One region of the Brevibacterium luteolum genome, then DNA from elsewhere that is predicted to be linked to it. Evidence: riboswitches for the same ligand, from Rfam matches in the RefSeq annotation. Region 1 holds a riboswitch; the other holds the start of a gene.
The links. Region 1 has a riboswitch for thiamine pyrophosphate ahead of thiC (phosphomethylpyrimidine synthase ThiC). Riboswitches for the same ligand answer to the same signal wherever they lie in the genome.

Region 1 (3,691 bases):
CGCACCAGGGTGGCCCTTGGCCAGGTCAGCGGCGTGGGCTGCGATCTTGTAGGTGATGACACCGGTCTTGACGTCATCGCGGTTCGGCAGACCCAGATGCTCCTTCGGGGTGACGTAGCACAGCATCGCGGTGCCGTAGCGGGCGATCTCCGTCGCCCCGATCGCCGAGGTGATGTGATCGTAACCGGGAGCGATGTCGGTCACGAGCGGGCCGAGGGTGTAGAAGGGCGCGCCGTGGCACAGCTCCTGCTGGCGCTCGACGTTCTCACGGATCCTGTGCAGCGGAATGTGGCCAGGTCCTTCGACCATGACCTGCACATCGTGCTCCCACGCCCGCTGAGTCAGCTCAGCCAGCGTGTCGAGCTCAGCGAACTGCGCGGCATCGTTGGCATCGGCGATCGAACCCGGGCGCAGGCCGTCGCCTAAGGAGAAGGCGACGTCGTACTGAGCGAAGATCTCGCACAGTTCATCGAAGTGGGTGTAGAGGAAGTTCTCCTCGTGATGCGCCAGGCACCACCCGGCCATGATCGACCCGCCGCGGGAGACGATCCCAGTGACCCGCTCGGCGGTCAGCGGCACGTAGCGCAGCAGCACACCGGCATGGACGGTCATAGTCGACGCCCTGTTCGCACTGTTCGATGACGGTGTCGCGGTAGATCTCCCACGTCAGCTTCTCCGCCTCACCATCAACCTTCTCCAGAGCCTGGTAGATCGGCACGGTGCCGATCGGGATGGGGGAGTTGCGCAGGATCCATTCGCGGGTGGTGTGGATATCGTTGCCCGTCGAGAGATCCATGAGCGTATCGGCACCCCATTTGGCCGCCCAGTTGAGCTTGGCGACCTCCTCGCCGATCGAGCTGGTGACAGCGGAGTTGCCGATGTTGGCGTTGATCTTGACGAGGAACTTCCGCCCGATGATCATCGGCTCGGACTCCGGGTGGTTGATGTTGGCTGGGATGATCGCCCGGCCGGCGGCGACTTCGCTTCTGACGAGTTCGACATCGCACTGCTCGCGCAGCGCGACGAAGCACATCTCCGGGGTGACGACACCGGCGCGTGCGTAGTGCATCTGCGTCACCCGCTTGCCGGGCTTCGCCCGCCGAGGTGTGGGCACCCGGCCCTGCCACTGCTGGGAGGGCCGGCCGCGGCGCACAGCCGCCCGGCCGTCATCGGCGAGCTTCCTGCCACGGCCCGCGTGCTCTTCGGTGTCCCCACGGGCGGCGATCCACTCCGCCCGCCATGGTGCCAGTCCCTCCTCGGGCACGCTGCCGGGCCCCATCGTCCGGTAGACCTGGACCGGGGGATTGGCCCGCTGGCCGGGCGAGTCGTCGAGATGGATCTCAGTGACGGGCACGCGGATGCCGTGCGCGGCATCCTCAACCCACCCGATTCGGTGCTTGGGGTGCTGTTCGGAGTGCGGCTGGGCAGCTGCGGTCTCGGAGGCGTGCGTGTTCTCAGGGATGAATGCAGACAACGATGTCCCTCACTTCCTACGCCGGCATTAACCGGATCAGGTTCAGCGGTCCCGGACGCCGTGTCCGGTCTCAGCCTCGCTGTGAGGCTCCCGCGTGGTCAGCTCAATCTATATCACACCCGATCAGAGAGGCGGAGCTGTCGTTCGCCTGGAGTTCACCTGCCTGGCGTTGAATAGCGGGCATGCCACCTTCCGCCTCAGCGTCTGACTGCCAGCTTGCCGCCGCACCCGCCAGCCGGGGATCCGTTGCTGAGGTGTTCTGGGTCTTCCTGCGGCTGGGGCTCACCTCCTTCGGCGGCCCGGTCGCCCACCTCGGGTACTTCCGTGAGGCCTTCGTCGAGCGCCGCCGCTGGCTCAGCGACCGCGCTTATGCCGATCTCGTCGCGCTGTGCCAGTTCCTGCCGGGCCCGGCCTCCAGCCAGGTCGGCATGGCGCTGGGCCTCAAACGCGCAGGCTTCGCCGGCATGCTCGCCGCCTGGGTCGCCTTCACCCTGCCCTCGGCGCTTGCGCTGGCGGCCTTCGGTTTCGGCATCCATGCCCTCGGCGACCTCGGCGACGCCGGCTGGCTCACCGGACTCAAGGTCGCAGCCGTGGCTGTCGTCGCGCATGCGGTGCTCGGCATGGCGCGCTCGCTGACTCCCGACGCACCGCGGGCGAGCATCGCGGTCACCGCCCTGGCCATCGCCCTGCTCGTGCCCACCGCATGGGCGCAGGTCGCTGCGATCGTGCTCGCCGGCATCATCGGGCTGGTATGGCTGCGTCCGGCCGCGCCCGAGGCGTCAGGCGCCTCAGACGGGCAGAGGCAGCCGTTCAGGGTGCGTGTGCCGATGCCGGTGGCCGCCGGCAGCCTCATCCTCTTCGCCGTCCTGCTCATCGGGCTGCCGGTCATCGCCCGTCTCACCGGCAGTGATGCGCTGCAGCTGGCAGATGTGCTCTATCGAGCTGGCGCGCTCGTGTTCGGCGGCGGACATGTCGTGCTGCCGCTGCTGCAGGCCGAGCTCGTGCCTACCGGGACCGTCTCGAACGATGCCTTCCTCGCCGGCTACGGCGCCACCCAGGCAGTGCCCGGCCCGCTATTCACCTTCGCCGCCTACCTCGGCACGGTGAGCACCACCTCGGCGACGGGAGCGGTGGGCGCGGCGATCGCGCTGGGTGCGGTGTTCCTGCCGGCGGCGCTGCTCGTCATCGGCACCCTGCCGCTGTGGCAGGCGCTTTCCGGGCACCGGCTGGCCCGCCGGGCGCTGAGCGGAGTCAACGCCGGCGTGGTAGGGATTCTCGCCGCCGCGCTGTACCAGCCGGTCTTCACCACCGGCATCACCTCTGCGCTGACCCTCGTCATCGGAGCTGCCGCCTTCGTCGCGCTGAGCGCGTGGAAGGCCCCGGCCTGGGCCGTTGTCATCGCCGCCGGACTGCTCGGCCTCCTCGTCCTCTGAACCTCCCGGCGCAGCGGGGCCGCAGCGCCGCCGCGCGAACGGGAGGCCGACACCTCTTTGATCGTCATGAGCCAGGCGGGCCGAATCGTGCCGTGTCCGCCTGCCGGCGGTATCCCCGTCAGCGCGCCGCAGACCAGGAACCAGGTGCGCGGGTCGTCCACAGCAGTGCCGCAGTCGCAGTGCCGAAGTCGGACGCGGCGCCGTGGATCGTCGGTACCGAGGCGACGACGGCGGAGGCGGCGACGAGACCGCTGATGATGACCGCCATGCTCGCACGCAGCCTGTGGTGAAGCCAGCGCGGGCGGGGAACACCGGCGGCAGCCGGACGCCGAGGGTGATGATCGCCGGTGCGCGGAACGCGGCAGCGAGGCAGGCACCCGTGAGGATGCGGACGGCACGCTCGCATGCGATGCTGCACTCCAGAGAATCCCGCTCGAAGACCCGGTGAGCAGCAGCAGAGCCCGCCGGTGATCCGGCGGGCTCTGCCCAGTGGTGCGATTCAGTGCCGCCAGGTGTCGACGGGTGGATCGCCTTCGGTCTTGCTGATGATGAGGTGGGTGCCGTCTTCCTGCAGAATCGCCTCATCTCCATGTGCTGCCGCAGCCGCGGCAGTGCGCGCTTCGGAATCGTCTTCGACATAGCCGACGCGTTCGCCCTTGCCGACCTGTGAGTCGCCAAGCACCTTCTCGGCGGCCTCTTCGATCTTGTCAAGACCCTTCGAGCCTGAGCTGCTCGATTCCTGTCCGCTCTTCGTCATGGTCATCGCCTCCTTCGCTCATCCAGC
Region 2 (3,691 bases), on a different contig from region 1:
CTGACCGGACTCGGGCTCGCACCGTCCGCCGCCCTCGGCGCGGACCCGCAGCCTGAGATGAACGAAATCGATCTCGCCGAGATCAGCGACGCCGGCATCGGGATCCCCGGTGCCCGCGACCGCTCAGCGGCAGTCGAATCCGCAGCCGCCCAGCAGAGCGCGGATCACTTCTCGTTCCTGCCCTCCCTGCTGCGCGCACCCGCACCCGGGACCAGCGGCACCGCCGCCCTGGCACAGCCGCTCGCCCACCCTGCCAGCGCGACCGGTGCCTCGGCGCCGGACGGCGACTCACCGAGGGATGCGATCCACGGTTCGGCCTCTGACATCACCGAGGACGGCCGCACGATCGCCGCCCTGTCCGATGTCGTCGAGCCAGCCGATGACGCTCCCGGCATCGTCGGGGTCGTGTGGCGCGGGGCAGAGGACGCCGAGGTGGAGATCCGCACCCGCACCCACGGTAAGTGGAGTGCCTGGTCGGGTCTCGACTCCGACAACGACCCCAAGCAGCCCGGCGCCGCGGGCACCGAACCGTACTCGCTGGCCGGGATGGATGCCGCGCAGCTGCGCATCCTCGGCGACGCCACCCCGCACGACGCTCGGATCCTCAGCATCGACCCGAAGCGCTGGAGCGGCGATGAGACCGCCGTTGAGTTCAACACCCCGGTGACCGAGGGCGCTGCCGACAGCGCCGCAGACCAGGCGCCTGCCGCCTCAGGCACGGCTGCGACGATGGCCTACGCACCCGGTGCCGCGGCGGCCCAGACCATCGCCAAGGACAGCGGTGTGAAGGCTCCGAAGATCGAGCACCGCAAGGCGTGGGGTGCCGCGAAGCCGAAGTCGGATCCGGATACGACTGCGAAGGTGCAGGCCGCGGTCGTTCACCACACCGGCGGGTCGAATGACTACACGGCCGAGGACGTTCCGGCGATCCTGCGCGGCATCCAGCACTACCACCAGCAGGGCCGCGGCTGGGATGACATCGGCTACAACATGCTCGCCGATAAGTACGGCCGCCTGTGGGAGGGCCGCGGCGGCGGGCTGAAGAAGAACCCGGTCGGCGCGCACGTGGTCGGCTACAACCAGGGCAGCTTCGGCATCTCGGTCATCGGCAGCTACGGCACGTCCGCGCCCCCGCAGGCCACCCTGGATGCGGTCGATCATGCGATCGCCTGGAAGCTCGCGCTCTCCGGTGTCGATGCCGGCGGCAAGACCACGCTCAAGGGAACGAAGATCAACGTCGTCTCCGGTCACCGGGACCTCGGTCAGACCGACTGCCCAGGCGATGCGCTCTACGGGAAGCTGCCGCAGATGCGCAAGGACATCGCCGAGATCCAGAAGAACGGCGAGCCGGTGAAGAAGGACCCGCTGAAGGAAGAGAAGAAGGGCGAGGAGAAGGGCTCAGGTCTGCAGCCGGGTGCCACCGACCGCAACGCCTGAACCGCGCAGGCTAGCCGACCTCAGGTCACGAACGGGCGGGCTGGAAGTTATCCCCAGCCCGCCCGATCGCTTCGCTGGCACGGTCGGCGAGACCTCCCCGACACACGTCACCGGCTCAGTCGACGCGGCCCTCGTGCCGGTCAGCTGTCGCGGCCCTCATAGGTGACGCCGAAGAAGTCGAGCTCCAGGGCCACCGTGCGCTCTCAGCGGGCGGTGAGCTCCTCGACCCGGCCCGCGGCCTCGGCAGCCGGCCACACCCGGTTGAGCTCGTCGACGAGGAACTGGCACCACGAGCTGAACGCCTCCCCGCGGTGCAGCTCGATCCACTCGGAGTGCACATAGCGTTCAGGCAGCGGGGCGTCGCGCTCACCCCAGTCGAGGTAGAGCCACTCGGCGATGACGAGCATGACGAGCAGGTCTGCGTATTCGGCCTGTGCAACCGCATCGTACATCTCGGCCTGGAACCCGGCTGCCGCGCGCGAAAGCTGCGAGTTCCGCCAGTCGTCCTCGGTCACGCCGAGCTGTGTGAAGGCCTGCTGGAAGTATCCGTCCTCATCGGTTGCGAGCATCCCGAGCTGGGCGGCGAACCGCAGCTTGGAGTCGAGCCGGTCGGCGTGCGCCACACACCCGCCGAGCATCGAGAGGAAGGCGTCGAAGAACTGATAGTCCTGCACGAGGTAGCCAGCCAGCACCGCATCGTCGATGGTGCCTGCGAACAGCTCGTCGACGAAGCGGTGCCCGACTGCGGCGTCCCACTGCCCGGCGCTGTCGCCGAGCCGCAGCCGCCCGGCCGGGGAATCGGCCGCAACGCGAATGGTCGTGTGGATCTGTGTCATGTGATCTCCCTCCGCCGGTATCACCCGGATCAGGTTCGTAGGGTCTGTCTGCGCACTCTCAGTGCCCGCGCGGGCACTCCCCTGTCAACACCCTCACTGTAGCCCGTCTCCCGTGCCCGAGGCGGTGGCCGGCTCAGGCGTTTTTGGTTCGGTCCCTGCCTGGTCTAGACTGTTATGCGGCTCCCCGTGTGGCGTCATCTTGTGAACTCCCCCAGGGCCGGAAGGCAGCAAGGGTAAGCGAGCTCTGGCGGGTGCACGGGGAGTCCTCGCATTCATGCGCTGTCACAATTGCGCAACATCCCCCGGCACTGTTTGCGCAGGTCACATGCCATCTGCTCGCCGATCGGCGGGCTGAGAGCGCGCATTGTTCCACAGCCGTTACATCGCGCTTCCTATATTTGTGCTGTCGCCTTCCCATTCCTGCCCTCGCAGTTCTGCGACTGTGCATCGTCTCCACTGCCATGAGAAAGGTCCCTCATGCTCCGTCGCCGCCCCCTCGTTGCCGGCCTCAGCGTCTCGCTCGCCATCGCCCTCGCCGCCTGCACTGCGACACCCGATGCCGAGCGCCGATCCGCGGCAGCTCCGAGCGCGGACCCGCATCCCGCACCCGAGGTGACGGTCTCGGTCGTCGATGATGACGACGCCTCCCCCACACCCACCTCGGCGACGGGCGCCAGCGGCACACCCGAGGCAGACAGCACCACCGGCGCAGCCGATGCTGATGGTAAGAGCATCGAACTCGACCCCAGCGGGCACTTCGCACTGACCGTGTCCGGCGGCGAATTCACCGAGGTCACCGTCACCGACGCCGACCACCCCGAGGTGAGCGTCGACGGCACCTTCGACTCCGGCGCCCAGGGAAGCGATCCGAGCGCGCCGGCCACCGCCTCGGCGACGGAGACTGAGAGCGCCAACACCGGCGGCAGCGCTTCAGACGCAGACGCGACCCCCAGCGAAGACGACACGCCCAGCGGTGCCAGCACTGACCGCAACAACAGCACTGACAGCGGCGGCGAAGCCGATCCTCAGGGCACCCGCTGGGTCTCCAGCTATGGGCTGGCCGGCAACGCCGAGTACGAGTGGAAGGCGACGACCGTCGCCCCGGATGGCGCCACGCATGAAGCTTCCGGGACGATCACGACGACCGAACCGCAAGGCCGTTCGGCGCGGATCTTCACCGTCATCGGCGATGACCAGGAGGTCGGCGTGGCCGCCCCGATCATCGTGAACATCGGCGCGACCGTGCCCGAGTCCTACCGCGATGACATCGAACACCGGCTGTCCGTGAGAGTCACCGACGAGGACGGCAAGGAGCGCGAGGTCGAGGGCTCGTGGGGCTGGCTCTACGACACCGACGGGATCTCGCGGGTGCACTACCGGCCCAAGGAGTTCTGGCCGGAGCACTCGAAGGTCAAGGT

Region 2: it holds a riboswitch for thiamine pyrophosphate, as region 1 does, so the genes downstream of both, M3C25_RS01880 (TenA family protein) here and thiC (phosphomethylpyrimidine synthase ThiC) in region 1, are expected to answer to the same signal.

The regions. Positions count from the first base shown of each region.
Region 1 is NZ_JALXPM010000010.1:70,234-73,924, reverse strand. It holds partial or broken gene thiC (phosphomethylpyrimidine synthase ThiC) at 1-1,390, opposite strand, end outside; TPP riboswitch at 1,471-1,578, opposite strand; gene chrA (chromate efflux transporter) at 1,657-2,907, shown strand; gene M3C25_RS04255 (hypothetical protein) at 3,026-3,175, opposite strand; gene M3C25_RS04250 (hypothetical protein) at 3,407-3,670, opposite strand.
Region 2 is NZ_JALXPM010000004.1:44,512-48,202, forward strand. It holds gene M3C25_RS01875 (peptidoglycan recognition protein family protein) at 1-1,437, shown strand, start outside; gene M3C25_RS01880 (TenA family protein) at 1,641-2,273, opposite strand; TPP riboswitch at 2,262-2,366, opposite strand; RNA gene ffs (signal recognition particle sRNA small type) at 2,449-2,544, shown strand; gene M3C25_RS01890 (L,D-transpeptidase) at 2,751-3,691, shown strand, end outside.